4 regions of the Streptomyces sp. SudanB182_2057 genome follow, and region 4 is predicted to be linked to each of the others. Evidence: riboswitches for the same ligand, from Rfam matches in the RefSeq annotation. Region 4 holds a riboswitch; each other region holds the start of a gene.
The links. A riboswitch is a leader RNA that binds a small molecule or an ion and turns the genes downstream of it on or off. The one in region 4 is predicted to bind cyclic di-AMP.
Positions count from the first base shown of each region.

Region 1: another riboswitch for cyclic di-AMP. It lies ahead of ACSURM_RS15645 (transglycosylase SLT domain-containing protein); the one in region 4 lies ahead of ACSURM_RS21855 (transglycosylase family protein).
Region 2: another riboswitch for cyclic di-AMP. It lies ahead of ACSURM_RS19665 (M23 family metallopeptidase); the one in region 4 lies ahead of ACSURM_RS21855 (transglycosylase family protein).
Region 3: another riboswitch for cyclic di-AMP. It lies ahead of ACSURM_RS10015 (M23 family metallopeptidase); the one in region 4 lies ahead of ACSURM_RS21855 (transglycosylase family protein).

Region 1 covers NZ_OZ186798.1:3,633,314-3,641,089, reverse strand. Annotated here, with positions in the region: gene recQ (DNA helicase RecQ) at 1-1,914, shown strand, start outside; gene ACSURM_RS15660 (M56 family metallopeptidase) at 1,951-2,889, opposite strand; gene fahA (fumarylacetoacetase) at 3,125-4,342, opposite strand; gene ACSURM_RS15650 (HAD family hydrolase) at 4,605-5,417, shown strand; gene ACSURM_RS15645 (transglycosylase SLT domain-containing protein) at 5,447-5,929, opposite strand; cyclic di-AMP (ydaO/yuaA leader) riboswitch at 5,932-6,112, opposite strand; gene ACSURM_RS15640 (polyprenyl synthetase family protein) at 6,701-7,711, shown strand.
Region 2 covers NZ_OZ186798.1:4,486,916-4,494,691, reverse strand. Annotated here, with positions in the region: gene ACSURM_RS19670 (aldo/keto reductase) at 1-402, opposite strand, end outside; gene ACSURM_RS19665 (M23 family metallopeptidase) at 506-1,573, opposite strand; cyclic di-AMP (ydaO/yuaA leader) riboswitch at 1,583-1,750, opposite strand; tRNA gene ACSURM_RS19660 (tRNA-Met) at 2,110-2,183, shown strand; gene ACSURM_RS19655 (dihydrofolate reductase family protein) at 2,251-3,384, opposite strand; gene ACSURM_RS19650 (MarR family winged helix-turn-helix transcriptional regulator) at 3,469-3,978, shown strand; gene ACSURM_RS19645 (GTP cyclohydrolase II) at 4,137-4,772, shown strand; gene ACSURM_RS19640 (DHA2 family efflux MFS transporter permease subunit) at 4,750-6,210, opposite strand; gene ACSURM_RS19635 (NADPH-dependent FMN reductase) at 6,223-6,855, opposite strand; gene ACSURM_RS19630 (TetR/AcrR family transcriptional regulator) at 7,001-7,687, shown strand; tRNA gene ACSURM_RS19625 (tRNA-Lys) at 7,771-7,776, opposite strand, start outside.
Region 3 covers NZ_OZ186798.1:2,360,474-2,368,249, reverse strand. Annotated here, with positions in the region: partial or broken gene ACSURM_RS10020 (M16 family metallopeptidase) at 1-1,382, shown strand, start outside; cyclic di-AMP (ydaO/yuaA leader) riboswitch at 1,610-1,762, shown strand; gene ACSURM_RS10015 (M23 family metallopeptidase) at 1,775-2,521, shown strand; gene ACSURM_RS10010 (GntR family transcriptional regulator) at 2,717-3,400, shown strand; gene ACSURM_RS10005 (HPr family phosphocarrier protein) at 3,614-3,895, opposite strand; gene ACSURM_RS10000 (bifunctional acetate--CoA ligase family protein/GNAT family N-acetyltransferase) at 4,073-6,961, shown strand; gene ACSURM_RS09995 (DUF5998 family protein) at 7,058-7,654, shown strand; gene ACSURM_RS09990 (alkaline phosphatase family protein) at 7,654-7,776, shown strand, end outside.
Region 4 covers NZ_OZ186798.1:4,957,751-4,965,526, forward strand. Annotated here, with positions in the region: gene ACSURM_RS21845 (cytochrome P450 family protein) at 1-1,221, shown strand, start outside; gene ACSURM_RS21850 (transglycosylase family protein) at 1,390-2,541, shown strand; cyclic di-AMP (ydaO/yuaA leader) riboswitch at 2,725-2,899, shown strand; gene ACSURM_RS21855 (transglycosylase family protein) at 2,905-3,642, shown strand; gene eno (phosphopyruvate hydratase) at 4,118-5,398, shown strand; gene ACSURM_RS21865 (FtsB family cell division protein) at 5,505-5,981, shown strand; gene ACSURM_RS21870 (DUF501 domain-containing protein) at 6,010-6,546, shown strand; gene ACSURM_RS21875 (Ppx/GppA phosphatase family protein) at 6,543-7,484, shown strand.

The sequences.
Region 1 (7,776 bases), 1.3 Mb from region 4:
GTCTTCGGATTCGACGCCTTCCGGGGCGAGCAGCAGGCGATCATCGAGCATGTGGTGGCGGGCGGCGACGCTGTCGTGCTCATGCCGACCGGCGGCGGAAAGTCGCTGTGCTACCAGATCCCGGCCCTGGTCAGACCGGGTACGGGCGTGGTGGTCTCCCCGCTGATCGCTCTGATGCAGGACCAGGTGGACGCCCTGCGCGCCCTCGGCGTCCGGGCCGGCTTCATGAACTCCACGCAGGACTTCGACGAGCGGCGCGTGGTCGAGGCCGAGTTCCTGGCGGGCGAACTGGACCTGCTCTATCTGGCACCGGAGCGGCTGCGCCTGGACGCCACGCTGGACCTGCTCTCCCGCGGCAAGATCTCCGTCTTCGCCATCGACGAGGCGCACTGCGTGTCCCAGTGGGGCCACGACTTCCGCCCCGACTATCTCGCCCTGTCCCTGCTCGGCGAGCGCTGGCCGGACGTGCCGCGGATCGCCCTCACCGCCACGGCGACCCGCGCCACGCACGAGGAGATCACCCAGCGGCTGAACCTGCCGACGGCCCGGCACTTCGTCGCCAGCTTCGACCGGCCCAACATCCAGTACCGGATCGTGCCCAAGGCCGACCCCAAGAAGCAGCTCCTCGCCTTCCTTCGGGAGGAGCACCCGGGCGACGCCGGCATCGTCTACTGCCTGTCGCGGAACTCGGTCGAGCGCACGGCCGAGTTCCTGACCGCGAACGGCATCCAGGCGGTGCCGTACCACGCGGGCCTGGACGCCTCCGTCCGCGCGGCGCACCAGTCCCGGTTCCTGCGCGAGGACGGCCTGGTCGTGGTCGCGACCATCGCCTTCGGCATGGGCATCGACAAGCCGGACGTGCGCTTCGTCGCCCACCTGGACCTGCCCAAGTCGATCGAGGGCTACTACCAGGAGACCGGCCGCGCGGGCCGCGACGGACTGCCGTCCACGGCCTGGATGGCGTACGGCCTGAACGACGTCATACAGCAGCGCAAGCTGATCCAGTCCGGCGAGGGCGACGAGGCGTTCCGCCGCCGGGCCGCCGCCCACCTCGACGCCATGCTCGCGCTGTGCGAGACCGCCCGGTGCCGCCGCGGCCAGCTGCTCGCCTACTTCGGCCAGGACGCCGACGCGGAAGCCTGCGGCAACTGCGACACCTGCCTCACCCCGCCGGAGACCTGGGACGGCACGGTCGCCGCGCAGAAGGCGCTGTCCACGGTGGTGCGGTTGCAGCGAGAGCGCGGGCAGAAGTTCGGCGCGGTGCAGATCGTGGACATCCTGCTCGGCAAGCGCACCGGCAAGGTGATCCAGTTCGACCACGACCAGCTGTCCGTCTTCGGTATCGGCCAGGACCTCACCGAGGGCGAGTGGCGGGGCGTCATCCGGCAGCTGCTGGCCCAGGGGCTCCTCGCGGTCGAGGGCGAGTACGGCACGCTGGTGCTCACCGAGGCGAGCGGCGCGGTGCTGCGCAGCGAGCGCGAGGTGCCGCTGCGCAAGGAGCCGAAGAAGCCGGCCGCCTCCCGGTCCCGGTCCGCCGCCGGCTCCGGTGCCTCCGGTGCCGGCAAGGCCAAGGCCGCCGCGGCCGAGCTGCCCGAGGCGCTGCTCCCCGCCTTCGAGGCCCTGCGGGCCTGGCGCGCCGAGCAGGCCCGGGAACAGGGCGTCCCGGCGTACGTCATCTTCCACGACGCCACCCTCCGGGAGATCGTGTCCCGGTGGCCCGGCTCGGTGCGGGAGCTGGGCACGGTGAACGGCGTCGGCGAGAAGAAGCTGGCCACGTACGGCGAAGGCGTGCTCCGGGTGCTGGCCTCCCTGGACGGCGCCGCACCGCCCGCCCCCGCCGCCGCACCGGACGACGCGGACTGGCCCGAGCCGGCCGACGAGCCCGAGCCGGAGCCGGAGCCCGACTGGGCATAGCCCGCCCCGGCCCCCGGGGTGCCCGGTACAGCGTCGTCAGGACAGTGCCGTCAGCCCGGGAGCGAAGGTGATCAGCAGCGGCAGCAGCGGCACCAGCGCGGCCACCGTCGTGGTCAGCGCCCGGTGCCGGCGCAGCAGCCGCGGCGGCGGCTCCAGCAGCCGGTCCACGCGCTCGCCCAGCAGCCGGCGGCTGGAGGCGCAGGAGAGCACGCCCCGGTGCTGGTTCAGCTCGATCAGGGCGAGCGCCGTGGTGAGGTGCCCGCAGCGCCGGGAGGCCGCGTCGTCGGCGGCCAGCTCGACCAGGCGGTGCGTCTGGTCGCAGAAGTGGGCGAAGAGCGGCACGCGCGGGAAACCCGTGGCGAGCGCGGCGGACAGGTGCAGCAGCCAGTCGTGGTGGGCGCGGGCGTGTCCGCGCTCGTGGGTGAGGACGGCGTCCAGCTGGAGATCGGTGAGGCGGTGCAGCGCCCCCGTGGTGACGACCAGCTGCGGCGGATGCCCCGGCATCCACCAGGCGTCCGGGTACTCGTCCTCCAGCACCAGCATCGGCCCGCGCGGCGCCCGCAGTCCCGGCGGCAGTTCGGGGGCGCGTTCGCGCAGCTGCGCCCGGGCCTGGCCCCGGCTGCGGCGGGCCTCGAACAGCTCCCGGGCCAGCATCGCCGTCGTCCAGGCGGCCCCGCAGGCCAGCAGCAGGGTGAGGGCGGTGGTCCACACCGGGGTGGCGGACAGGTCGTAGGCGGCGGTGACGGCGGGCGGCGCGGGGGCGAACACATGGTCGCGGACGGTGTGGAAGACGGCCGCCGCGCCCAGGACCAGCGCGGTCAGGCAGCACAGCAGGACGGTGGCGACCAGACACTGCCACACCCACAGCGCGACCACGGGTTCCCGTTCGGGCCAGGCCGCCCGGATCAGCGCGCGCGGCGCCGGCACGGCGGCCGTCAGGGCGACGGCGCTCAGCAGGAGCAGGCAGACGGTCATGCCGGGGCTCCGGTTCCTGGTCGGAAAGGTGTGCGGGTACTGGGTGGTGCGGGGGCACGCGTCGCACGGCCGCGCGGAGTGCGGACGCGTGTCCCTGTCAGTATGGCGAAGAAGGGCGGTGTGAGTCAGGTGCCGACGGCGATCCGGCCGGGGAAGACGGCGAAACCCCAGGTGGAGAAGGCGAGTTCGGCGGGGCCGGAACAGGGTCCCGGCCCGTCGGCCGCCCCACCGTGGCTTAGTCCGCCACGACGCGGCCCGTGACCTCGCCCAGCCCGATCCGGTGGCCGTCCGGGCCGGGAGCCCAGGCGGACAGGGTCACCACGTCCCCGTCCATCAGGAACGTCCGCTTGCCGTCGGGGAGTTCCAGGGGGTCGCGGCCGTTCCAGGTCAGCTCCAGCAGCGAGCCGCGCTGGTCCTCGGCCGGGCCGCTCACCGTGCCCGAGCCGTACAGGTCGCCGGTGCGCAGCGAGGCGCCGTTCACCGTCATGTGGGCGAGCTGCTGGGCGGCGGTCCAGTACATGGTGGAGAACGGCGGTTCGGAGACCACATGACCGTTGACCGCGACGGAGATGCGGAGGTCGTAGCCGCCGGGTTCCACGCCGGGGGCCGTGTCGTCCAGGTAGGGCAGCAGCGGGTGGGTGCGCTCGGGCGGCGCCACGCGTGCGTGCTCCAGCGCCTCCAGCGGGGTGATCCACGCCGAGACCGAGGTCGCGAAGGACTTGCCGAGGAACGGGCCGAGCGGGACGTACTCCCAAGCCTGGACGTCCCGCGCGGACCAGTCGTTGAGCAGGCACAGCCCGAAGACGTGCTCGCGGAAGTCGCCGAGCGCCACCGGGCGGCCCTGCCGCGACGGCACGCCCACCACGAAGCCGACCTCGGCCTCGATGTCCAGCCGGATCGACGGGCCGAAGACGGGTGCCGGGCCGGTGGGGCCCTTGCGCTGCCCGGCGGGCCGTACGACGTCCGTGCCGGAGACGACGACCGTGCCGGCGCGGCCGTGGTAACCGATCGGGAGGTGCTTCCAGTTGGGGGTGAGGCTGTCCTCGGCGTCCGGGCGGAAGATACGGCCGACGTTGCGGGCGTGGTGTTCCGAGGCGTAGAAGTCGACGTAGTCCGCCACGTCGAAGGGCAGGTGCAGGGTCACCTCGTCCAGGGGGTGGAACAGCGGCTCGACGGTCGGGCGGTGCGCCGGGTCGGTGACCCAGGAGGTGACGGCGCGCCGTATCTCCGACCAGGTGGCGCGGCCGGCGGCCAGCAGCGGGTTGAGGGTGGGGGCGGCGAGCAGCGCCTGGTGGGGCGAGCCGACCGCCGCCGCCGTGGCGCCCGCGTCGAGGACGTGGTTCCCGAGCCGGACGCCGATCCTCCGCTCCGTGCTGCCGGTGGGCGAGAACACGCCATAGGGGAGGTTGTGCGGGCCGAAGGGGTCGCCCTCGGGGACGTCGAAGGGGGGCATGGGTGCTGCCTCACTCTCATCCGTGCCATGCATGGCGAAGCGTTCCATGTGGTCGGGCCACACGTTACGGCCGACACGCGTGTCATGGGCAGTGGTCTTCGTGTCCCGGGGCTTGCTCGAAAGAGTGCTCGCACGGGCCCACGACAGTGCGGCGGGTTTTCGTCACCGAGCCGTCCGCGGACGGCAGTTGGGGGCGGGCGGTACGGCGACAGGGGGGAACAGAGGAGGAGTCGGCGGGGCCCGGGGTCCGTATTCTCTGGGCATGGCATCCACCCCGGCATATGCCCTCATCGCCACTGACCTGGACGGAACACTGCTGCGCGGCGACGACACCGTCTCCGACCGGTCGCTCGCCGCGCTCGCGCGGGTGGCGCGGGCCGGGGCCCGGCACCTGGTGGTCACCGGCCGCCCGGCGCCGCGGGTACGGTCCCTGCTCGCGCGCCTCGGCTGCACCGGGCTGGCGGTGTGCGGGCAGGGAGCGCAGGTCTACGACGCCCGGGCCGGCCGGCTGCTGTGGTCGGTCCGGCTGGACCGGGAGCTGGCGGAGACCGCGCTCGGCAAGGTCGAGGCGGAGGTGGGGCAGGTGTACGCGGCGGTCGACCAGGACGGCGAGGACGGGCGCACGCTCATCGAGCCCGGCTACCGGATGCCGCACCCGACGCTGCCCGCGGTGCGGGTCGGCCGGCGCGCCGAGCTGTGGGCCGAGCCCATCAGCAAGGTGCTGCTGCGGCACGCCGAGCTGTCCGACGACGAGTTGGCGGCGGTGGCGCGCTCGGCGGTGGGCTCGCTGGCGACCGTCACGATGTCGGGGCCGGGCACCGTGGAGCTCCAGCCGAGCGGGGTGACGAAGGCGACCGGTCTGGCGCTGGCCGCCGAGCGGCTGGGGGTCGGTCCCGAACGGGCTCTGGCCTTCGGCGACATGCCCAACGACATCCCCATGTTCCGCTGGGCGGCGCGCGGTGTCGCCATGGCCGGCGCGCACCCCGAGCTGAAGGCGGTGGCCGACGAGGTCACGGTGTCGAACGAGGACGACGGCGTGGCCGTCGTCCTCGAAAGACTGTTCCCGGCCGCCTGACCGGGGGAAGAGCTGGGCGGCCGGGCCGGTCAGTAGGCGCCGAAGACGTTGTCGATCGACCCGTACCGGTCCGCCGCGTAGTTGCAGGCGGCGGTGATGTTCGCGACCGGGTCGTAGATGTCGAAGGACGTCCCGTCGACGTGGTACGCGTTGAAGGTGGGGTCGATGACCTGGAGCAGGCCCTTGGACGGGATGCCCTTGGCCGCGTTGGAGTCCCAGAGGTTGATGGCCGCCGGGTTGCCGGAGGACTCGCGGATGATGTTGCGGTGGATGCCGTTGTAGGTGCCCGGGATCTTCTTCTCGGCCATGATCGCGAGCGATTCGCGGATCCAGCCGTCGAGGTTGTCCGGGTATCCGGCGGGGGTGGTGCCCACCGTCGGGGCCGCGGCGGTGGCGGCGGACGCGCCGGTCGCGCCGATGAGCGGCAGGGCGAGGGCGGCGGCGCAGGCGGCGGCGAGGGAGCGGGCGTGGCGGGTGGTCCGGGTACGGCGGAGCCGAGCGGCAGCAGGCATCGAATGTTCCTCTCCGGCGCCTGCGAGGTGAGCTGTCGGGTTCGGGCGGGGAGGTGCCCGGCCGTGCCCGGAAGGAGGCACGGCTTCACCCCGAGCCGTTCCGGTGCGGCGGATGCCGTCCGGCGCGGCGACTTACCTGGGTCCCCCGCTCCTGCCGTACGAATGAGTTCGTGAATGGGTTACGCGGGCGGCGGCAGGATTCGGCGTCCGCCCGACGGCCCGGAACGTATGCGAGAGCACATGTCGGGAACAAGTACCGGATTCATACAACGTGCGATTTGACCTTGATCGACATCGTATGGGGTGCCTGATCCTTTGCGGTCGCACATCCTCAACTCGCGGTCGGGGCAAGGGTGGCGGGCGGAGTGCCGGGTGGCGCGGACGAGTCGGCCGAGTGACCCAATTCACGAAATAGCAAAAGAATTCAAATCGGACATGAGGGATTAGGGGGATTCGGGCCTGAAGTCCGAGTCGTGGTGGAACCCGGTGTGTGGCGCGCTTCGTTGCCACAGGGGCCGGCCGGGGAGAAGTGAGGTGAGGAAGGTGTGGAGAGGTTGCGACACGGTATCCGGATTACCGTTAAGTCGATATATGTCCCTTTATTACCGTGTGAGCAAAACCATGCCGGTCATGATCCGATACCACCCAGGCTGGACCGGTGGGCGCTATCGGTGATCGAAACAGGACCGGATACGCTGACTTGAGTGATGGCAGCGACCTATCGACAAACCGTGTAATCGCCAGCAGACACCAGCAGACAGGAGACCCCTCGTGACCGTCGTCGGGCCGTTCGGGCTGAGCGTGCGGGACCAGGCTCTCGAAGCCGATGTCCAGGCCGGATTGGCGGCTGTCGAGGAAGGCTTGCTCGATGCCACCAAGAGCGAGGTCCCGTTCATCACCGAGGCCGCGCAGCACCTCGTGCGGGCCGGCGGCAAACGATTCCGGCCACTGCTCGTGATGCTCGCCGCCCAGTTCGGCGACCCGTACGCGCCGGGCGTCGTGCCGTCGGCCGTGGTCGTGGAGCTCACCCACCTGGCCACGCTGTACCACGACGACGTCATGGACGAGGCGGCCGTACGGCGCGGGGTGGACAGCGCCAACACCCGCTGGGGCAACTCCGTCGCGGTCCTCACCGGCGACTTCCTCTTCGCCCGCGCCTCCCAGATCCTCGCCGACCTCGGTCCGGAGGCGGTCCGGGTGCAGGCCCTGGCGTTCGAACGGCTGGTCACCGGGCAGATCCTGGAGACCGCGGGCCCGTCGGACGGCCGCGACCCGGTCGAGCACTACCTGGACGTGCTGGCCGGCAAGACCGGCTCCCTGGTGGCGGTGTCCTGCCGGTTCGGCGCGATGATGTCCGGCGCCGGCGAGCGGGTCGTGGACGTGCTCACCCAGTACGGCGAACGGCTCGGCGTCGCCTTCCAGCTGGCGGACGACGTCCTGGACATCGCCTCCGACTCCCACGAGTCCGGCAAGACCCCGGGCACCGACCTGCGCGAGGGCATCCCGACACTGCCGGTGCTCCGGCTGCGCGAGCGGGCCGCCCGGCTCGGGCTGGCCGAGGACATCGCCCTGTGCGAACTGCTGGACTCCGACCTCAGCGACGACACCCGGCACGCCCGCGCGCTGGCCGCGCTGCGCGCCCACCCCGCGCTGGAGCAGGCCCGCCGGGACACGGTCCGGTACGCGGAGGAGGCGCGGGCCGCGCTGGCCCCGCTGCCGGAGTGCGACGCCAAGGCCGCGCTGGTGGAACTGTGCGACGCGGTGGTCCACCGCGCCGGCTGACCCGGCCCGGCCCGCCCGGCCGACCGCCCCACCTGGGACGACCGCCCCACCGCCCCGGCCGGCGT
Region 2 (7,776 bases), 470 kb from region 4:
CTCGACCGGCACCTCGGGCTGGTCGAAGTGGGTGTAGTAGAGGTCGATGTAGTCGGTGCCCAGGCGGCGCAGCGAGGCGTCGGCGGCGGCCTTGATGTTCGCGGCGGACAGGCCCTGGAACTCGGGGTGCTGGCTGACCTTCGTCGCGATGACCACGTCCGAGCGGTTGCCGCGGGCCTTGAGCCAGGCGCCGAGGACGGTCTCGGACTCGCCGCCCTTGTTGCCCTCGACCCAGGCCGAGTACACGTCCGCGGTGTCGATGAAGTTGCCGCCCGCCGCGGCGTAGGCGTCGAGGACGGCGAAGGAGGTCTGCTCGTCGGCCGTCCAGCCGAACACGTTGCCGCCCAGGGAGAGCGGGAAGACCTCGAGGTCGGAGGAGCCGAGTTTACGAAGTGACGTCATACGCCATGTCAACGCCGGCGGGGGCCGATCGCATCCCGCCGCCGGCGCCGATTTTCCCGGTCTCCGGGGAAGGGTTCGTCTCCGGGCTTCCGGAAAGGGACCGTCAGGGGGTGAGGCCCTTGTCGCGCAGCCACGCCATCGGGTCGATGCCGGTGGGCGCGCCGCCGGGGTGGATCTCCAGGTGCAGGTGCGGGCCGGTCACGTTGCCGGTGGCGCCGACGCGGCCGATGACCTCGCCGGTGGAGACCTTCTGGCCGGCCGTGACGTTGATCGAGGACTGGTGGCAGAACCACAGCTCGGTGCCGTCGTCCAGGGTCAGGATGGTGCGGTAGCCGTAGGCGCCGGCCCAGCCCGCCTCGGTGATCGTGCCGCTGTGCACGGCCTTGATCAGGGTGCCGGTGGGGGCGGCGAAGTCCAGACCGGTGTGGTGGCCGGAGGACCACATCGAGCCGGCCTGCCCGAACGTCGAGGTGATCGTGTACGAGGAGGTGGGCAGCGCGTACTGCTTGGCGAGCTCGGCCAGCCGCTTCTCCTCGGCCGCCCGCTTCGCCTCGGCCGCGGCCTTCTCGGCCTCGGCCTCCGCCTTCTCCTTGGCGGCGGCGGCCTTGGCGGCGGCCTCCTGCTCGGCCTGGGCGGCGGCCTCGGCGGTCTGCTTCTCGGCGGCGGCGAGCGCGGCCGCGGCGGCCCTGCTGTCGGCCTGGCCCTGCTGCTGCTCGGCCTGCGCCATGATCCGGTTGCGCAGCACCTCGCCCGCGTCGGCGCTGTCCTGGCCCGCGTCGGAGGCCACGGCGACGGTGGCGAGCGCGGTGGTGGCGGCCGCCTCGGCGGGCCGGTCGTCGCCGGAGCCGTCCTGGAAGAGGGAGCCGACCGAGGGCAGGTCCGGCATGGAGATGGAGACCGGCGGCTTGCCGGTGTTGGCGCTGGCCATGCCGCCCGCGCCGACCGCGGCCATGACGCCGACGCCGAGGACGGTGGAGCTGCGCGCGAAGCCGCCGCGCTGCTTGGCGACCCGGTGCCGGCCGCGGACCGGGGCGACGGATTCCTCGGTGGGGTTCCACTCCTCCCACGGGCCCTCGTCGGCGCGGTAGGCGCCGTAGCCGAAGGTCTCGGGTTCGGACTCGCGCTGTGCCGGTATGGACGGGGCTTCGGGGCCAGGCCGGTTGGACGCCACGCGGGCGTACTCCTTTCCTTCCTCCGCCTACCGGGTTAGCTGACGGGTTCGGAGCAGGAAGGTCTCCTACGCGCGTATACCGGTCGTGGACTCGCGTGAGTGCACGGCGGTATCCGCGTGATTCACCCCAAGGTGGTGGTTCCCCGGTTCCCTCGCGGGATTCGGCGCGTGCGCACGGAGCCGCCTCTTGTGACGGCTGGGACGACCGCGCTGCGTTATCGAACGTTAATAGACCTGACAGTCACTTTCCAAGCCGGTCCCCTTGATCATTAACGTTTTCACCGGTGGAGTTATCAGCAACTATCCCGTCAGATCGGGCAATTTGACCGGCACTCAGACGCGGTCAGCAGTCACTCGCGATTTTGATGGTGTCTCAGTTGTTATGCGTGCGCGCTCACCCGGTCACCTTGCGTGACCCCTCTGGTGAGCCTCTCCGGTGGGCCCCTCGGAGAGCCCCCCGGAGAGGCCCGCCGAGGGGCCCACGGAAACCGATGTGCGAAGCATCCCGCACATGGCGTACACTGGAGTCACAACGACGCGGGGTGGAGCAGCTCGGTAGCTCGCTGGGCTCATAACCCAGAGGTCGCAGGTTCAAATCCTGTCCCCGCTACTGAAGGCCCAGGGCCCGGAATCCCAAGGATTCCGGGCCCTGGGTGTATCCGCACCCAGGGCGGTGCTCAGCCCGGCAGATGGGCGTTCGGCGCCTTCGCCAGCTCCTCCAGCTCCGGCAGTACGACGACCCGCGCCCCCGCCGCCCTCAGCACGCCCGTCCCGTCGGCCGCCTCGACGAACGTGTCCGGCTCCCGCCAGGCGGTGACCACCCGGCGCACCCCGGCCCGCAGGATCAGCTCGGCGCAGGGCGCCGGCCGGGACGCACGGCGGGCACACGGCTCCAGGCTGGAGTAGACCGTGGCGCCGGACAGCCGCGGGTCGGCCGGGTCGGTCTTCGCCAGCGCCGCCTCCTCCGCGTGCACCACCGGGTCGCCGCCCTCCCGCGAGTGGCCCCGGGCCAGTTCCGTGCCGTCGGCGGCGACCACGACCGCGCCCACGCTGAACGCCGTCCGGGAGGGCGGGCACAGGGCCGCCAGTTCGCAGGCGGTGCGCAGCCAGTGGCGGTCGGCGGCGACGGCGTCCGCACCGGAGCCGGGAGCCGTGGGCGCGTACCGCATGAGGACGACGTCCTCGATCCGTCGGGTCTCCAGCAGGCGCAGGCGTCCGCCCTGGTAGGGGCCCGGACCGAACAGCCGCGGGGCCGCCGGATCGCCGACGAACAGCGGGGCGAGGACCAGCTGGAGTTCGTCGGCCAGACCCTGCCGGAGCAGCTGGGTGTGGACCGTGCCGCCGCCCTCGGCCATCAGCCGCCGCACACCGCGCACGTCGTGCAGGTGCTCCAGCAGCGCCCGCCAGTCCACGACGGGGCCGAGCGGGACGACATCGGCGGTGTCCCCGAGGAGGCGCGTGGCCCGTACGGCGCCCTGGTCGGTGGTGTAGACGAGCTTGTCGCCGCCGGTGTGCCAGAAGCGCGCCGCCGGGTCGAGGTCGCCGGAGCCGGTGACGGTGACCTTCAGCGGGTACTCCGGGCGGCCCGCCGCGCGCCGGGCCGCGCGCCGCTCGGCCGAGTTGACCAGCAGGCGGGGGTTGTCGGCGCGGATCGTGCCGGCGCCGACCAGGAGCGCGTCGGCCGAGGCCCGTACCCCGTCGACCCGGTCGAAGTCGGCCGGGCCGGACAGCAGGAGCCGCTCGGGGCCGGTGTCGTCCAGGTAGCCGTCGAGGGAGACGGCGGCGGACAGCAGCACGTACGGCAGGGGCATCGGCGCTCTTTCCTGTGGGGCGGACGGACCGGGCTGGGCCGCGGGCGGCTTGGTTCAAGTTTTAAACAAACCTACACTGGCGGCATGACGACCCGCTGGCTCACGCCCGAGGAGCAGCGCGCCTGGCGCGCCTACATCGCCGCCGCCCGCCTCCTGGAGGACGCGGTCGACCGGCAGCTCCAGCAGGCGGGCGGCATGCCGCACCTGTTCTACTCGGTGCTGGCCGGCCTCTCCGACGCCCCCGGCCGGCGGCTGCGCATGACCGACCTCGCCGAGGCACTGAAGATCACCCGCAGCCGGCTGACGTACGTGGTGAACCGGCTGGAGCGGGACGGCCTGGTGCGCCGGGAGAACTGCGCCGACGACAAGCGGGCCTCGCTCGCGGTGCTGACGGACGAGGGGACGGCCGTTCTGGAGCGTACGGCGCCCGGTCACGTCGAGACGGTCCGCTCGCTGCTGTTCGACCGGCTCACCGAGGAGCAGGTGGGGCAGCTGGAGGAGATCTGCACGGGGATCGTGCGCGGGTTGCAGGGCGAGGGGGCCGGGGCGGGCGCGGGTGACGTCCCCTGGCGGCGCCGTTCGTCCTGCTCCTGACCCGCTTCTGCTCTGCTCCTGGCCCGCTCCTGGCCCGCTCCTGGCCTGCTCCTGGCCTGCTCCTGGCCTCGGGTCGATTGCTTCAACTTTTAAGCATACGGTAGGGTCCCCGCGTACCACTGCTTCAAATCTGAAGCACATGCTCCGGAGGGATCCGCATGCCCGACATCCCCACCGCCACCCCGCGCGCCCGCGTCCGGGTACCGCTGCGGTTCGCCGACGGCTACGGCGCCGACGCGGAACTCGTCACCTTCCACGGCCTCGCCGACGGCCGGGAGCACCTCGCCGCCGTCCTGGGCGACCCGGGCCCCGTCCCGCTGGTGCGGCTGCACTCCGAGTGCCTGACCGGGGACGTCTTCGGCTCGGCCCGCTGCGACTGCGGACCGCAGCTGCGCGAGGCGGTCGAGCGCATCGCCGACCGCGGCGGGATCCTGCTGTACCTCCGTCAGGAGGGCCGGGGCATCGGTCTCTACAACAAGCTCGACGCGTACGCCCTCCAGGACGAGGGGCTCGACACCTACGCGGCGAACGCCGCCCTCGGCCTGCCGGAGGACGCCCGCGACTACACGGCCGCCGCCCAGATGCTCGCCGCTCTCGGCGTCACGGAACTGGATCTGCTGTCCAACAACCCCGACAAGGCGGACCAGTTGCGGGCGCTGGGCATCACCGTCCGGGACCGCGTGCCCACCGGCGTCTTCACCACCGCCCACAACATCCACTACCTGCGCGCCAAGGCCCTCCAGACCCGGCACACCCTGCCGCTGGCCGAACTCACGGAGCTGACGGCGGGCTGACCGGCGGTCGGGCTCGGCCCGGCCGTCCGCCGGGGAGGCGGAGCGCGGCCGGTATCGCGAGGACGAGCAGTGCCGCCGCCACGGCGTAGGCGAGCCGGAAGCCGGCCGCGTCCGGGCCGGCCGCCCCGAGCAGCACGGACAGCAGGGCCGTACCGACCGACGCGGCCAGTTGGGCGTTGATGCTCAGCGCGGTGCTCGCCCCGGCCAGGCGGTCCGCGGGCAGATCACGGCTCGCGGTGGTCATCGCCGGCATCAGCGTCATCCCGGCGCCCACGCCCATCACCATGCCCGCGACGACGATCCGCCACGACGCGACCCCGGGCGTCCCGGTCTGCCAGGCCAGCAGGGCCATGCCGAGGGCGCCCACCGCGCTCCCCGCCGCGATCAGCGGGCGTGGGGCGACCCGGTCGACCCGCCGCGCCGCGATCTGCATCGTCGTACCGACCACGAGCCCGACCGGCGCGCCGAGCAGCCCGGCCGCCGTGGCGCTCAGGCCCCGCTCCTGCTGCCAGTACAGCGGGCCGAGCAGCATCGAGCCGAAGTAGCCGCAGGTGAACGGGGCGAGCGTGGCGACGCCGGCGGCGAAGGTACGGTCCCGCAGCAGCCGCAGGTCCAGCAGCGGCGCGCGGACGGTGAGCGCCCGGCGCACGAAGGCCGTGGCGAGCACCGCTCCGGCGAGCGTCGGCACCAGCGCGCCGGGGGCCGTGAAGTCCCCGCGCTCGCCGCCGTGCGAGAGGCCGTACAGGAGCAGGGCCAGTCCGGGGGAGAGCATCAGCAGTCCGGGCAGGTCCAGCCGGGGCCGGTCGGGGCCGGGAGCACGCGGAGCGTCCGTCGGCAGCAGGCGGGCCGCGAGGAACAGGGCCAGGGCGCCGACGGGCAGGTTGATCAGGAAGATCCAGTGCCAGGAGGCGGCGTCGACCAGCCATCCGCCGAGCACCGGGCCGGCGACCGGGCCGACCAGGATCGGCAGTCCCAGCCAGGCCATCGCGCGGCCGAGCCGGGCCCGGTCGGCGACCCGCATGCCCATCGCCATGCCGACCGGCTGGAGCAGTCCGCCGCCCAGCCCCTGCACCGCGCGGAACGCGATCAGGCTGGGCGCGTCCCAGGCGCAGGCGGCGAGCAGCGAGCCCAGCGTGAACAGGCCGAGCGCGAGCACGTAGGTCCGCTTGGCCCCGATCCGGGCCATCGCCCAGGCGGCGACCGGGATGACGGCGGCGAGCGCGAGCGTGTACGCGGTCGCGGTCCACTGGATGGTTTCCAGCGGGGCCCCGAAGGACTCCGAGAGGCGGCGCAGCGCCACGTTGACGATCGTCATGTCGAGCACGGACATGACGGTGCCGAGGACCACGACGATGACGACGCGGTAGAGGGCGGTGGCCGGCGCGGCGGGCGCCTCGGCGCGGGCCGGACCGGACTTCGCGGGGCGCACGGTACGCATCTCCGCCGCCCCTCAGGCCGCGTAGGGGTGCTCGGCGCGCGCGGCGCGCAACGCCCGGCCCCACCAGGCGAGCTGGCCCAGCATGCCCTTGGCGGCGCCCGCGCACACCTCGGCGTCGCGCGGGACGCCGTCCTCGCCGAGCCCGGACCAGGGACCGTGCAGGCTGACCGAGTCGCGCACGGTCACGGCGTGCAGTTCGGCGAAGACCAGCCGGAGCTGCTCGACCGCGCGCAGGCCGCCGCCGAGACCGCCGTACGACACGAAACCGACCGGCTTGGCCTGCCATTCGCGCAGGTGCCAGTCCAGGAGGTTCTTCAGGGCGGCCGGGAAGCTGTGGTTGTACTCGGGCGTGACGACCACGAACGCGTCGGCGGCGGCGAGCCTCGGCGAGACCTCGCGCAGTGCGGCGGCGGCCCCGGGGGCGGGTGTGCCGCCCCGGCCCGGCAGCACCAGCGGCAGGTCCACCTCGGCGAGGTCGATCACGTCGAAGGCGAGGTCCGGGCCGGCCTGGGCGGCGGTGGCGAGGAACCAGTCGGTGACCGCGCGGCCCTGACGTCCCTCCCGCACGCTGCCGACGATCACGGCGACGCGGAGCGGCGAGTCCTCGGCGGCGCGGGGCCCGGTGACGGAATCGGTGACGGACATGGCTGTTCCCCCTCTGAGCGGTGCGATGGCGGGCGACCGCGTCCGGCGAGCGCCCCGGCACAAAGTACAACGATCGTTGTATGAAATACAACGATCGTTGTACTCCGGATAGAGTTGGCTGGTCACAGGAGCCAGGGAGGCACGGATGGGCGAAACGAACGAGGCCCGGCGGGAGCGTGCGGAGGCCGAGGTGTCGCCGCGCAAGCTGCGCAAGCGGCAGGACATCGCGAGCGCCGCCTGCGCGGTCTTCGGCCGCGAGGGTTACACGCGCGCCTCGGTCGACGCGCTCGCCGCCGCGGCCGGAGTCTCCACGCGCACGCTCTACAACCACTTCCCCGGCGGCAAGGCCCAGCTCTTCCAGGCGGTCGTCACCTGGACGTCGAGCGAGGTCCGGGACGCCCAACTGGCCTGCCTGCGCGCCGCGCTGGACCCCGAGCGCCCGCCACGCCCCGAGGACCTCGAACGCGACCTGGTCTCACTGGCCCGCGGGCTCCTCCGGCTCCTGACCGACTACGCGTACCACTTCGCGCTGGTCCGGCACATCCACGCGGAGGCCGACCACGTGCCGCCCGAAGTCCTCACGGCCTGGCACGAGGCCGGACCGGCACCGGTCGGCCGGGCGCTCACCGAGGCGTTGGCCCGCCTGGAGGACGCCGGCCTGCTCGACCTCCACGACGACGCGAGGCTGGCGGCGGACCACTTCATGGCCCTGGTCTCCCACATGATCATCCAGTTCACCCACTACGGCGTACTGCCCCTGCCCCCCGCGGAACAGGACCGCCTGATCACGGGCGGGGTGTCGGCGTTCCTGCGGGCGTACCGGGCGGGGTGAACGCCTGCCCCCGGGCCGGCGGCAGATCGTGAGCACATGACAGGACCCCAGCTCGTTCACGCGCTGAGCTGGGGTCCGAACCGTAGGCC
Region 3 (7,776 bases), 2.6 Mb from region 4:
GAGCTCGCCACCATGGAGTTCCACCCCCAGCCGCGGCCCGGCGAGGCCAAGCCCTGGGCGTTCCCGGCCCCCGAGCGCACCGCGCTCGGCAACGGCCTGACCGTGCTGCGCTGCCACCGCCCCGGCCAGCAGGTCGTCGCCGTCGAGGTGCTGCTGGACGCGCCGCTGGACGCCGAGCCGGCCGGCCTGGACGGCGTCGCCACGATCATGGCGCGCGCCTTCTCCGAGGGCACCGACCAGCACTCCGCCGAGGAGTTCGCCGCCGAGCTGGAGCGCGCGGGCGCCACCCTGGACGCGCACGCCGACCACCCCGGCGTCCGGCTCAGCCTGGAGGTCCCGGTCTCCCGCCTGGCCAAGGGCCTCGGCCTGCTCGCCGACGCGCTGCGCGCGCCCGCCTTCGCCCCGAGCGAGGTCGAGCGCCTCGTCCGCAACCGCCTGGACGAGATCCCGCACGAGCTGGCCAACCCCTCCCGCCGGGCCGCCAAGGAGCTCTCCAAGGAGCTGTTCCCGGCGGCCTCGCGCATGTCCCGGCCGCGCCAGGGCACCGAGGAGACCGTCGAGAAGATCGACGCGGCGGCCGTACGCGCCTTCTACGACCGCCATGTGCGGCCCGCCACGGCCACCCTGGTCGTCGTCGGCGACCTGACCGGCACCGACCTGGACGCGCTGCTCGGCGACACCCTGGGCGCCTGGACCGGCACCCCCGGCGAGCCGCGGCCGGTGCCGCCGGTGACGGCCGACGACACCGGGCGCGTGGTGATCGTGGACCGGCCCGGCGCCGTCCAGACGCAGCTGCTCATCGGCCGGGTCGGCCCCGACCGGCACGACCGCGTGTGGCCCGCCCAGGTGCTCGGCACCTACTGCCTCGGCGGCACCCTCACCTCCCGCCTGGACCGCGTCCTGCGCGAGGAGAAGGGCTACACCTACGGCGTGCGCTCCTTCGGGCAGGTCCTCAGGTCCGCGCCGGACGGCACGGGCGCGGCGATGCTCGCCATCAGCGGCTCCGTGGACACGCCGAACACCGGCCCGGCGCTGGACGACCTGTGGAAGGTGCTGCGCACCGTCGCGGCGGAGGGCCTGACCGACGCCGAGCGGGACGTCGCGTGCAGAACCTCGTCGGCGTGGCGCCGCTGAAGTACGAGACCGCGGCGGCCGTCGCGAGCACGCTGGCCGACCAGGTCGAGCAGCACCTGCCCGACGACTTCCAGGCGACGCTGTACCGTCAGCTGGCCGCCACGGGCACCGTGGAGGCCACCGCGGCCGTCGTGAACGCCTTCCCGGTGGACCGCCTGGTGACCGTCCTCGTCGGCGACGCCTCCCAGATCAAGGCGCCGGTCGAGGCGCTCGGCATCGGTGAGGTGACCGTGGTGCCGGCCGAGTAGCGGCCCGGCGCATCCGGCGCACGCGCGCGTGGGGCCCTGACGGCTTACGAGCCGTCAGGGCCCCACGCTGTTCCACTCGGGCCCTCAGATGCCCGTTTTGGGGCGGAGGTTGCCTGTCTGACCTGTGGGATGCGCTACAAAACCCCGGATCCGTTTGAGGATCGAAAGCGGGCCGCCGTAGCGTCGTCCGGGCTGTTCGTCAGGCAGTGCGCCGCACCCGCGGCACCGGACAGTCATCGCCGAGTCCCCGTACGGCGCGAGCCAGGGGAGCCGGGGACCCACCGTCCCTGGGGTGAATCGGGCGCCCGCGAGGGGGCTCGTAGGAGACCTTCCTGCTCCGAACCCGTCAGCTAACCCGGTAGGCGAGAGGGAAGGAAAGGACCAGCCACTTCATGGCGTTCATGTGCGCCACCGGGAAGCACCGCAAGCCCGGCCGGGTCAAGCGCACCACCGCTCAGGCGGCCGGCGTCGCGGCCCTGACCACCACCGGTGTCATCGGCACCCTCGCCGCCTCCCCGGCGCTCGCCGCCGACAACCCCGTGGACCAGACCGGCCTCACGCCGGTCCTCGCCGCCACCGAGGACGTCGCCGCGCAGATCGACGCGCAGGCCACCGCCCAGCAGCAGGCCGCCGACCGCAAGGCCGCCGAGGAGGCCGCGGCGAAGGCGGCCGCCGAGCGGGCCGAGGAGGAGCGGGTCCGCGCCGCGCGCGAGGCCGAGCGCCGCCGGCTGAACACCTTCGTCGCCCCCGTCGCGCACTCCTACGTCTCCACGGCCTACCAGGCCTCCAGCTCCCTGTGGTCCTCCGGTTCGCACACCGGCATCGACTTCCACGCGGCCAGCGGCTCCACGGTGCACGCGGTGGGCGCCGGCACGGTCGTCGCCACCGGCTGGGGCGGCGCCTACGGCAACCAGGTCGTGATCCGGATGGCCGACGGCATGTACACGCAGTACGGGCACCTGTCCTCCATCGGCGTCACAGTGGGCCAGCAGGTCGAGCCGGGCCAGCAGATCGGCCTGTCCGGCGCCACGGGCAACGTCACCGGCCCGCACCTCCACTTCGAGGCGCGCACGTCGCCCGAGTACGGCTCGGACATCGACCCCGTCGCCTACCTCCGCGGGCACGGCGTCCGGATCTGACGCCCGCGCGTTTCCGACGGCCCCGGCTCACCCGAGCCGGGGCTTTCGCCGTTTTTCACGCCGTCCGCCGGACTCGTTGTCCAAAAAATATCCATGGATTACCGCCCCCCGTCGGAAATTCCGGCCCGCTGGAATAGAGTCACGGTATACGCGTCCATCGTCGGCGTTTCACGGGGATTAAGGCGGAGGTCGGTCATGCGTATTCCGGCGCACTCGGTGTGCACCGCTGTCCGGGACGACATCGTCGCGGGTGTCTACGAGCGCGGCAGCCGGCTCACCGAGGAAGTCCTGGCCCGCCGCTACGGCGTCTCGCGCGTCCCCGTCCGCGAGGCGCTGCGCACGCTGGAGGCCGAGGGTTTCGTGGTGACGCGCCGGCACGCGGGCGCGTGCGTGGCCGAGCCGACCGAGCGGGAGGCCGCCGACGTGCTGGAGATGCGGACGCTGCTGGAGCCGCTGGGCGCCGCGCGGGCCGCCCAGCGGCGCACGGAGGCCCATCTGAAGGTGCTGCGCGGCCTGGTCCGGCTGGGCCAGGAGCGGGCCAGGAAGGGCAACAGCGAGGATCTGCGCGCGCTCGGCGGCTGGTTCCACGAGACGCTTGCCCAGGCCTGCGGCAGCCCCTCGCTGACCTCGATGCTGACCCAGCTGCGGCACAAGATCGCCTGGATGTACGCGGTGGAGCCGCCGGTGAGCCCGGTGGAGTCCTGGGCGGAGCACGGCGCGATCGTGGACGCGGTGGCGCGCGGGGACGGCGAACGCGCGCGGGCGCTGACGGCACTGCACGCCGAACGCGCGACGGGCGCGCACCGGCTGCGCCTTCCCGGCGCGGAGCGTGTGAGGACTTCGCAACATGCCGTAAACATGTCGGGTCCGCGGCATTAACACGGGCGCCGTATACAAAGAAGGGTAATTCGGCGGCGGGTGTTTTCCGCTGCCCTTTTCCGCTTCCGTCAATTTCATGTCCCGCGTGTGCCGGGCGACCGGGCGAACACCCGAGAAGAAATCCGCCGACGGAACCGGCGCGACCCTGGAACCGGCGGCGGAAACGCGGAAGCCGCGCCGCCCGATACGGACGGCGCGGCTTCCCGGTCCCGCTCAGACGGTCTCGGGCAGTTCCTCCAGGCCCTCGGAGACCAGCTTGGCCAGACGGTCCAGGGCGGCGTCGGCGCCCTCGGCGTCGGAGGCGAGGACGATCTCCTCGCCACCCTGGGCGCCCAGGCCCAGGACGGCCAGCATCGAGGCCGCGTTGACGGGGTTGCCCCCGGCCTTGGCGATCGTCACCGGGACGCCTGTGGCCGTGGCGGCTCGGACGAAGAGAGAAGCGGGGCGGGCGTGGAGGCCCTCGGCCCAGCCGACGTTGACGCGGCGCTCAGCCATGTGTTGCTGCCCTTCAGTGCTCAGGGTTGTCTAGACCAGTTTCCCATACCGTGAAGCGTGCCCGGAGCGGGCCGGCGAGGACCGCCCCGGCGCGACCCCGGACCGCGGCCTCGGTCCGGCGTCGCCCCCATAGACTGCCTCGCGCCGTTGTCGTACGCGACCCTTACGCTGGGGCCCATGCACACCTCGGCGGACCGGCAGGACCGGCACCAGTACCCCGCCCACTGGGAGGCGGACGTGGTGCTGCGCGACGGCGGCACCGCGCGCGTCAGGCCCATCACCGTCGACGACGCCGACCGCCTGGTCAGTTTCTACGAGCAGGTCTCGGACGAGTCGAAGTACTACCGCTTCTTCGCGCCGTACCCACGCCTGTCCGCCAAGGACGTCCACCGCTTCACGCACCACGACTTCGTGGACCGGGTGGGACTCGCGGCCACCATCGGCGGCGAGTTCATCGCCACCGTACGCTACGACCGCATCGGCGCCGACGGCCTGCCCGCCTCCGTGCCCGCCGACGAGGCCGAGGTCGCCTTCCTGGTCCAGGACGCCCACCACGGCCGCGGCGTCGCCTCCGCCCTCCTGGAACACATCGCGGCCGTCGCGCGCGAGCGGGGCATCCGCCGCTTCGCCGCCGAGGTGCTCCCCGCCAACACCAAGATGATCAAGGTGTTCACGGACGCCGGCTACACCCAGAAGCGCAGCTTCGAGGACGGCGTCGTACGCCTGGAGCTGGACCTCGAACCCACCGACCGGTCCATGGCCGTGCAGCACGCCCGGGAACAGCGCGCCGAGGCCCGCTCGGTACGGCGGCTCCTCGCACCCGGCTCCGTCGCGGTCGTCGGCGTCGGCCGCGCCCCCGGCGGGGTGGGCCGCGGCATCCTCGGCAACATCCGCGAGGCCGGCTACGCGGGCCCGCTGCACGCCGTGAACAAGGCATTCCCCGAGGACCTCAAGGAGATCGACGGGGTGCCCGCCTACCGCTCGGTGCGCGACATCGACGGGCACGTGGACCTCGCCGTCGTCGCGGTACCGGCCGAGCACGTGCCCGCCGTGGTCGCCGAGTGCGGCGAACACGGCGTCCAGGGGCTGGTCGTCCTGTCCGCCGGGTACGCCGAGAGCGGGCCCGAGGGACGCGAACGGCAGCGCGCGCTCGTCCGGGCCGCCCGCGCCCACGGCATGCGCCTCATCGGCCCCAACGCCTTCGGGATCATCAACACCGCCGAGGACGTCCGGCTGAACGCCTCGCTCGCCCCCGAGCCGCCCCGCCCCGGCCGCATCGGGCTCTTCGCCCAGTCCGGCGCCATCGGCATCGCCCTGCTGTCCCGGCTGCACCGGCGCGGGGGAGGGGTGACCGGCGTCACGGGCGTCTCCACGTTCGTGTCCGCCGGCAACCGCGCCGACGTCTCCGGCAACGACGTCCTGCAGTACTGGTACGACGACCCGGACACCGACGTCGTCCTCATGTACCTGGAGTCCATCGGCAACCCCCGCAAGTTCACCCGGCTCGCCCGGCGCACGGCCGCGGCCAAGCCCCTGGTCGTCGTGCAGGGCACCGGCACCGCCCCGCAGGGACACGCGGTACGCGCCACCCGGCTGCCGTACGCGACGGTGTCCGCGCTGCTGCGGCAGGCCGGGGTGATCCGGGTCGACACCATCACCGAGCTGGTCGACGCGGGGCTGCTGCTCGCCCGGCAGCCGCTGCCCGCGGGACCGCGCGTGGCCATCCTCGGCAACTCCGAGTCGCTCGGCGTGCTGACGTACGACCGGTGTGTGGCGGAGGGGCTGCGGCCGGCCCGGCCGGTGGACCTGACCACCGAGGCGACGGCGGAGGACTTCCACCGGGCGCTGGCCGACGCGCTGGCCGACGACACGAACGACGCCGTCGTCGTCACGGCGATCCCCGCGATCGGGGAAGGGTCGCCGGGGGACGCGGAACTGGCGGAGGCACTGCGGTCGGCCGCGGCGGCGGTGCCGGGCAAGCCGGTGCTGGTGGTCCATGTCGAGCTGGGCGGGCTGGCACAGGCGCTGTCGGCCGCGACGAGCACGGCACCGGGGGCACCGGGCGCCGCCGACCGGACGCCCGGCGCGCGAGCGGAACGACCGTCGGCCGCGCCATCGGCTCCCGCCACCGAACCCCCCGCACCACTCGTACCCCCCGCACCCCCGGCCGGCCAGGCATCCCCCGCCTCCCCCCAGGACGGCACCCGTCTCATCCCCGCCTACCCCGCCGCCGAACGCGCGGTGCGGGCGCTCGCCGAAGCCGTGAGGTACGCGCGGTGGCGGCGGGAGGCGGCCGACCCCGGGAAGGTCCCGGAGTTCGACGACATCGACGAGAAGGGGGCCGCCCGGCTGATCGGCGAGCTGCTCGCCCGCGGCGAAGGGCTCACGATCTCCGCCGAGCACACCTGCGAGCTGCTCGGCCGCTACGGCATACCCGTGCGCCGCGCCCTGCCCGCGCCCGGCCCGGACGCCGCCGTGGACGCCGCCCGCGCGCTCGGCTACCCGGTGGCCCTCAAGGCCACCGCCCCGCACCTCAGGCACCGCGCCGACCTGGGCGGGGTCCGGCTGGACCTCGCGGACGAGGAACAACTGCTGCGGGCCTACGCCGAGTTGACCGAGCTGTTCGGGCCGCCCGAGGAGCTGCGGCCGGTGGTGCAGGCGATGGCGCCCCGGGGCGTGGACACCGTCGTCCGCGCGGTGATCGACCCGGCGGCCGGGGCCGTGCTGTCCTTCGGCCTGGCCGGCGCCGCCTCCCAGCTGCTCGGGGACATGGCCCACCGGCTGATCCCCGTCACGGACCGGGAGGCGACCTCGCTGGTGCGCTCCATCCGCACCGCGCCGCTGCTGTTCGGCTGGCGCGGCTCCACCCCCGTGGACACCCCCGCCTTGGAGGAGCTGCTGCTGCGGGTGTCCCGGCTGGTCGACGACCACCCCGAGGTGGTCGCGGTCACCCTGGAGCCGGTCGTCGTCGCCCCGCACGGGGTGAGCGTCCTCGGCGCCACGGTACGGCTCGCGCCCCCGCCCGCCCGCGACGACCTCGGCCCGCGCACGATGCCGGCCTACTGAGCGGCCCCACCGCCGTCCGGAACCCCTCCGCCCCTTGGGCCACGCCCGCCCCCGGACCGTCCGGCTGGCCCGGAGTGCCCTTGCCCACGGATTAGGATGGACGCCATGGCCAAGACCAGTACGACGACCCAGGGGCTGCGCGCGGCGATCGAGCGCAGCGGCTACTACCCGGCCCTCGTGGCCGAGGCGGTGGAGGCCGCTGTGGGCGGCGAGCCCGTCCGGTCGTACCTGGTCCACCAGGAGACGACGTTCGACCAGAACGAGGTCCGCCGGCACGTCACCGTGCTGGTCCTCACCGGCAACCGCTTCATCGTCAGCCACACCGACGAGCAGGCCGCCGACAACACCTCCCCGACGCCGTACGCCACCACCTCCACCGAGTCCGTGAAGCTCGACCGGATCTCGTCGGTCGTGGTCAGCCGGGTGGTCGCCAACCCCGAGCAGTACACGCCGGGCACGCCGCCCCGCGAGGTCGTGCTGACCATCGGCTGGGGCGCGGTCAACCGCATCGACCTGGAGCCCGCCGCCTGCGGCGACCCCAACTGCGACGCCGACCACGGCTACACGGGCAGCTCCACGGCGGACGACCTCAGCCTGCGCGTCAGCGAGGCCGGGGACGGCCCGGAGACGGTGCGCCAGGCGCTCGCCTTCGCGCAGGCCATCTCGGAGGCGACCGCGGACGTCACGCGCTGATGTCCCAGCTCTCCGCCTGGGACCACCCGGAGCCCCTCGCCCTGGACACCGCGCCGCTGCCCGAGTACGGCAGCGGCTCCCTGGCCGACCTGCTGCCCACCCTGGCCACCGGCCTCGGCGTC
Region 4 (7,776 bases):
GAGTTCGCCGCCGACCCCTACCCCGCCTACGCCTGGCTGCGCGAGCACGCCCCCGTGCATCGGACGCGGCTGCCGAGCGGGGTCGAGGCATGGCTGGTCACCCGGTACGCCGATGCCCGGCAGGCCCTGGCCGACCAGCGGCTGAGCAAGAACCCGGCCCACCACGACGAGCCCGCGCACGCCAAGGGCAAGACCGGCATCCCCGGCGAGCGCAAGGCCGAGCTGATGACGCACCTGCTGAACATCGACCCGCCGGACCACACCCGGCTGCGCAGGCTGGTCAGCAAGGCGTTCACCCCGCGCCGGGTCGCCGAGTTCGCCCCCCGGGTGCAGGAGCTGACCGACCAGCTCATCGACCGGTTCGCGAAGACCGGCTCCGCCGACCTCATCCACGAGTTCGCCTTCCCGCTGCCCATCTACGCCATCTGCGACCTGCTCGGCGTCCCGCGCGAGGACCAGGACGACTTCCGGGACTGGGCGGGCATGATGATCCGGCACGGGGGAGGACCGAGGGGAGGGGTCGCGCGGTCCGTGAAGAAGATGCGCGGCTATCTCGCCGAGCTGATCCACAAGAAGCGCGAGGCGCTGTCCGCCACGCCCGCGCCCGGCGAGGACCTGATCTCCGGCCTGATCCGCGCCTCCGACCACGGCGAGCACCTCACCGAGAACGAGGCCGCCGCGATGGCCTTCATCCTGCTGTTCGCCGGCTTCGAGACGACCGTCAACCTCATCGGCAACGGCACCTACGCCCTGCTCACCCACCCCGGCCAGCGCACCCGGTTCCAGGACTCCCTGACCCGCGGCGAACGGGACCTGCTGGAGACGGGCGTCGAGGAACTCCTGCGCTACGACGGTCCGGTGGAGCTGGCCACCTGGCGGTTCGCCACCGAGCCGCTGACCATCGGCGGGCAGGACATAGCGCCGGGCGACCCGGTGCTCGTCGTCCTCGCCGCCGCCGACCGGGACCCGGAGCGGTTCGCCGACCCGGACGTGCTGGACCTCGGCCGCCGCGACAACCAGCACCTCGGGTACGGCCACGGCATCCACTACTGCCTGGGCGCCCCGCTCGCCCGGCTGGAGGGCCAGACCGCGCTGGCCACCCTGTTCACCCGCCTGCCCGACCTGCGGCTCGCCGCCGATCCGGCCGACCTGCGCTGGCGCGGCGGGCTCATCATGCGGGGCCTGCGCACGCTGCCGGTGGAGTTCACACCGCCCGCCTGAACACAGTCCCTCCAGACAAAGGTGACACTTTCTCAACTCTGTGATCTTCACGTGATCTGTGCGGCATGAACTTGTGACAAGTGATCGTCTGCCGATACGTTCACCCATCAGCGCGGCGAGCGGCTCCAACCGCCGCGCCGGTCCTGCTGTCGCTCGAAAGGCTTCTGCATGCTCTCCGGGAACGGTCGACACCGTCGCCCCCGCCAGGCTCCGGCCCTCCTCGTCGCGGCCGGAGTGACCGGCTCCGCCATCGCCATCCCGCTCCTCGGCGCGGCGAGCGCCAACGCGGCCGACGGCACCACGTGGGACAAGGTGGCCGAGTGCGAGAGCGGCGGCTCCTGGAGCGCGGACAACGGGACCGGGTACTACGGCGGCCTGCAGATCTCGCAGGACGACTGGGACAAGTACGGCGGCGGCCGGTACGCGGCCAGCCCCGACCAGGCCAGCCGCCAGCAGCAGATCGCCGTCGCCGAGAAGATCCTGGCTGACCGGGGCACCGCCCCCTGGGCCACCTGCGCCCTGCTCTCCGGCCTGACGCGGAACTCGGGGTCCATGGACGTCGACACGGGCGTCGGCGACTCCGGCGGCACCGGCGGTTCGACGGACGCGTCCGGATCGGCCGGCGACTCCGGTACGTCCAAGGCTCCCGGAACCTCCGACCCGTCCGACCGGCCGGACGCGTCGCCTACCACGGGCTCTACGGGTTCCACGGACTCCACCGGCTCCACCGCCGACCCGGGGTCCGGCCACTCCTCCGACCCGACCGGCACGCCGCCCACCAAGCAGGACAAGGGCGACAAGGCCGACAAGGGTGACAAGGGCGCGGGCAAGGCCACTGGTGAAGATGCGGGCAAGGCGGCGGGCGAGGGCGCGGGCGAGACCCCCGGGTCCGCCGGGACCGGCACCACCGGGCCGGACACGTCCCCCACGCCCGGCACCGGCCACCCCCAGTACCCCGGCGGCTCCCCGACGGCCACCCCGGACGCCGGGACCGTGGACAACCCGCAGCAGGCGGCCGGGTCTTGGAGCCTGGTCGACACCGGCGCCGTCGGCACCGGCGGACGCCACCGGGGCCCGAGCGCGGACGAAACCCTGACAAACGGTCAGAACGACACCTCCTCCGGCCGTCACGCCTCCCGCGAACCGGACACCTACACAGTCCGCCAGGGCGACTCGCTGTCCTCCATCGCCGACTCCCTTGACGTCGACGGCGGGTGGCACGCGCTGTACGCCGGCAACAAGAAGGCCATCGGTGCCGACCCGAACCACATCACCGCCGGTCAGACCCTGAATGTTCAGGGCGAAACGGACGCGGAGTAGCGGGACTTGGCGCCCCGCTTACCGCCTGAATGTCCGGTTTGGCGAAAGTGTGGGATGAGTCTCAGAAGCCCTGATCGTCTTTGAAATTCCGGCGATCACCTGCCTACGGTCGAGGCCGCTCGTCACCGCGAGCCCCGGCTTCCGCCACGCCGAATCCTGCCGGCGGTCGCCCGGGAACAGTCGTCGCGTCAAGCGCCGTAGGCAGGAGCGGGGGACCCAAGGTAAGTGCCGGGCCCAGCAGTTGAGGCTGGGACCGGCTGGGGGTGAAGCCGCGTCACGCGAAAGCGTCGTACGCGGCCGGGCAACTCAACCGGCCCGAACCCGACAGCTCACCTCGCAGGCGTCGGTGAGGGGAATCGATCCATGCTGTTTTCCGGCAAGGGCAAGCACCGTCGTCCGTCCAAGGCCGTTCGCGCCGTCACGCTCGCCGGTGTCACCGGCGCCGCCGTCGCCGCCCCGCTGATGGCGGCCGGCAACGCCTCCGCCGCCACCGCCTCCCAGTGGGACGCGGTCGCCCAGTGCGAGTCCGGCGGCAACTGGTCCATCAACACCGGCAACGGCTACTACGGCGGTCTGCAGTTCTCCGCCTCCACCTGGGCCGCGTACGGCGGCACGCAGTACGCCGCCACCGCCGACCAGGCCGGCAAGGCGCAGCAGATCGCCGTCGCCGAGAAGGTCCTCGCCTCCCAGGGCAAGGGCGCCTGGCCGGTCTGCGGCACGGGTCTGTCGAGTACCCCGTACAACGGCTCCGCCCCGGCGCCGTCCGCCCCGTCCACCCAGGACTCGGGCACCTCCACCCGCTCCGCCGACCAGCAGGCCGCCTCCCGCTCCGCGGAGCGCCTGGCCGCCTCCACGAGCAAGAGCACGAGCACGAGCGCGGGCAAGAGCACCGGCGGCGCGAGCAAGACCGTCACCACCCCGACCGGCAAGAAGGTCAAGAAGGGTGACGGCGAGTACAAGGTCGTCGAGGGCGACACGCTCAGCACCATCGCCGCGGAGCACAAGGTCGCGGGCGGCTGGCAGAAGCTGTTCGAGCTGAACAAGGACATCGTCCAGGACGCCGACCTCATCTACCCGGGCCAGCAGCTCCACCTGAAGTAAGCCCCCCCCCGGGGGGACCCCACGGCCCGCACATCCCGGCGGGCCCCGGGTTCCCTCCCGGGCCCCGTACGACCCCAAGGCCCCCGGGCCCCGTACGACCAAGCCCCCGGGCCTCGTACGCAAGGCCCCCGGGCCTCGTACATCCACGGCCCCCAAGGCCCGTACACCCCCCGGGCCCCCAGCCCGCACAACCAGGCGGCCCCCCAAGGCCCGTGCGGGTCACCCCCGTCCCCCAAGGGCTCCCCGCCCCGGCGCGTGTTCCCCCGTACGCGCCGGGGCGGGGTTTTCCGTGTCCGGCCCGGCGCCTCCGGTCCGGAATTGACCCGACCCCTTTGTTTCGCGCAGAAACAAAAGGTACCGTCGCCCTGTCCACGGGGCGGTCGGTCGACAGCCGAGCGGCCCGGGACGGTTAGGCTCTAGTCGCAAGGCACACCAGCCCCGCACTTCCAGCGTCACATCCAAGAAGGAGATGCTCGTGCCGTCCATCGACGTCGTCGTAGCCCGGGAAATCCTGGACTCCCGAGGCAACCCCACGGTCGAGGTCGAGGTCGGCCTCGACGACGGCAGCACGGGTCGTGCCGCCGTGCCGTCCGGCGCCTCGACCGGCGCCTTCGAGGCCATCGAGCTGCGCGACGGTGACCCGAACCGCTACCAGGGCAAGGGCGTCGAGAAGGCCGTCCTCGCCGTCATCGAGCAGATCGGCCCCGAGCTGGTCGGCTACGACGCCACCGAGCAGCGGCTGATCGACCAGGCCATGTTCGACCTGGACGCCACCGACAACAAGGGCTCCCTCGGCGCCAACGCCATCCTCGGCGTCTCGCTCGCCGTCGCCCACGCCGCCTCCGAGGCCAGCGACCTGCCGCTCTTCCGCTACCTGGGCGGCCCGAACGCGCACCTGCTGCCGGTGCCGATGATGAACATCCTGAACGGCGGCTCGCACGCCGACTCCAACGTGGACATCCAGGAGTTCATGATCGCCCCGATCGGCGCGGAGTCCTTCTCCGAGGCCCTGCGCTGGGGCACCGAGGTCTACCACACCCTGAAGAAGGTCCTGAAGAACAAGGGCCTGTCCACCGGCCTCGGCGACGAGGGCGGCTTCGCCCCGAACCTCGGCTCCAACCGTGAGGCCCTCGACCTCATCCTGGAGGCGATCAAGGAGGCCGGCTACACCCCCGGCGAGCAGATCGCCCTGGCGCTCGACGTCGCCGCGTCCGAGTTCTACAAGGACGGTTCGTACCTCTTCGAGGGCAAGAACCGCACCGCCGCCGAGATGACCGAGTACTACGCCGAGCTGGTCGCGGCGTACCCGCTGGTCTCCATCGAGGACCCGCTCTTCGAGGACGACTGGGAGGGCTGGAAGACCATCACCGCCAAGCTCGGCGACAAGGTGCAGCTGGTCGGCGACGACCTGTTCGTCACCAACCCGGAGCGCCTGGCCAAGGGCATCGAGGAGGGCGCCGCCAACGCCCTGCTGGTCAAGGTCAACCAGATCGGCTCGCTCACCGAGACCCTGGACGCCGTCGAGCTGGCCCAGCGCAACGGCTTCAAGTGCATGATGTCCCACCGCTCCGGCGAGACCGAGGACGTCACCATCGCCGACCTGGCCGTCGCCACCAACTGCGGCCAGATCAAGACCGGCGCCCCGGCCCGCTCCGAGCGCGTCGCCAAGTACAACCAGCTGCTGCGCATCGAGGAGATCCTCGACGACGCCGCGGTGTACGCCGGCCGCAGCGCCTTCCCGCGCTTCAAGGGCTGAGCCCGACCCAACCTGGGCTAAGTCCTAGCCAGTCGTACGTACGTCCCCGTACCCGGTCCCGTACCGTGTCCGGGGACGTACGCGCGTGTGACGGGAGGCGGGGAAGATGGGCGTGAAGGACCGTGACCGGTTCTCCACCGCGACCAGGATCAGGCTGCTCGGCGAGCAGACCGCGGCCCGCGTCTACCGTTCGCAGACCAAACGGCAGGCCCGCCGCTCCCGGCTCACCGGGCGGGCGGCGCTGCTCGCGCTGGTGCTGTGCACGATGATCGTCGCCCTCGCCTACCCGATGCGGCAGTACGTCTCCCAGCGCGCGGAGATCGCCGATCTCCAGCGCGAGCAGCGGCAGGCCCGCGAGCGGGTGGAGCGGCTGCGGGACCTCAAGGCGCGCTGGCAGGACGACGCCTACGCCGAGCAGCAGATCCGCCGCCGGCTGCACTACGTACGGCCCGGCGAGACCGGGTACGTGGTCGTCGACCCCGGCGCGGCCAAGCAGTCCCGCGCCGACCTCGGGGCCGCCGGCCGGCCCTGGTACGCGAACGTCTGGGACGGCGTCGACAAGTCCGATGCCTCCGATCAGTGAACCGACAGAAAGTCTCCGACAGCCAGTCATGGAAACCCCTCCGCCGCCCACTCCGCGCACCGAGCCCACCGACGCGGACGTAGAGGCCTTCAAGCAGCAGCTGGGCCGCCCGCCGCGGGGCCTTCGGGCCATCGCGCACCGTTGCCCGTGCGGTCAGCCGGACGTCGTGGAGACGGCGCCGCGTCTGCCCGACGGCACGCCCTTCCCGACGCTGTACTACCTGACGTGCCCGAAGGCGTCCTCCGCCATCGGCACGCTGGAGGCGAACGGCGTGATGAAGGAGATGACCGAGCGGCTCCAGAGCGACCCCGAGCTGGCCGCCGCCTACCGGGCCGCGCACGAGGACTACATCCGGCGCCGGGACGAGATCGAGGTCCTCCAGGGCTTCCCGAGCGCGGGCGGCATGCCCGACCGGGTGAAGTGCCTGCACGTCCTCGTCGCCCACTCGCTGGCCGCGGGGCCGGGCGTGAACCCGCTCGGCGACGAGGCCCTGGCGATGCTGCCGGAGTGGTGGCGCAAGGGCGCGTGCGTGACGGCCGGCACCCCCGAGGAGGACGCGAAGTGACCCGTGTGGCCGCCGTCGACTGCGGCACGAACTCCATCCGGCTGCTGGTCGCCGACGCCGATCCGGCGACGGGGGAACTGACCGAGCTGGACCGCCGGATGACGATCGTGCGGCTCGGCCAGGACGTCGACCGCACCGGCCGGCTCGCCCCGGAGGCGCTGGAGCGCACCTTCGCCGCCTGCCGCGAGTACGCCGGGGTCATCAAGGAGCACGGTGCCGAGCGGGTCCGCTTCGTCGCCACCTCCGCCTCCCGGGACGCCGAGAACCGCGAGGACTTCACGCGCGGCGTGCTGGACATCCTCGGGGTGGAGCCGGAGGTCATCAGCGGCGACCAGGAGGCCGAGTTCTCCTTCACCGGCGCCACGAAGGAACTCACCGGGCGCACCGACCTCGCCCGGCCGTACCTGGTGGTGGACATCGGCGGCGGCTCCACCGAGTTCGTCGTCGGCGACGACCACGTGCGCGCCGCGCGGTCGGTGGACATCGGCTGCGTGCGCATGACCGAGCGGCACCTGGTGCACGACGGCAAGGTCTCCGACCCGCCCACCGGGGAGCAGATCGCCGCCATAAGGGCCGATGTGGAGGCCGCCCTGGACCTGGCCGGGCGGACGGTCCCGCTGCGCGAGGCGCGCACCCTGGTGGGGCTGGCCGGCTCCGTCACCACGGTGTCGGCGATCGCCCAGGAACTGCCCGCGTACGACTCCGCGCGCATCCACCACTCCCGGATCTCTAAGGGCCGCGTCCGGGAGATCACCGAGTGGCTGCTGCGCTCCACGCACGCCGAGCGCGCCGCCGTCCCGTCCATGCACCCCGGCCGGGTCGATGTCATCGGGGCGGGCGCCCTCGTCCTGCTCGCGATCATGGAACGCACCGGCGCCGAGGAGGTCGTGGTGAGCGAGCACGACATCCTGGACGGCATCGCGTGGTCGGTGGCGTAGGTCTCTTTTGTTACTCGTCGGTAGCCGACCGCTGAGCAGGTTGGATAACGTTTGAGCGGTCCGGAGGGCCCCCTCGGGGGCCCTTCGCCGTACGCGCGCGGAAAACTTCGTGAAGTTCTTCACAAGGAATTCGGTCCCGGGGGTCCCCCGAATGGGGCCGGTTGGCCCTTCCGGGGCATCAAAGACCGTTTGAACATGTTCAGATGAAGGGCGCGAACGGGCCCTGGAGGAGGTTGTCCCGGAGGCTTCACGGCACTCTCACGACCACCCCGCGACTCCGGAGAGGCTGCTC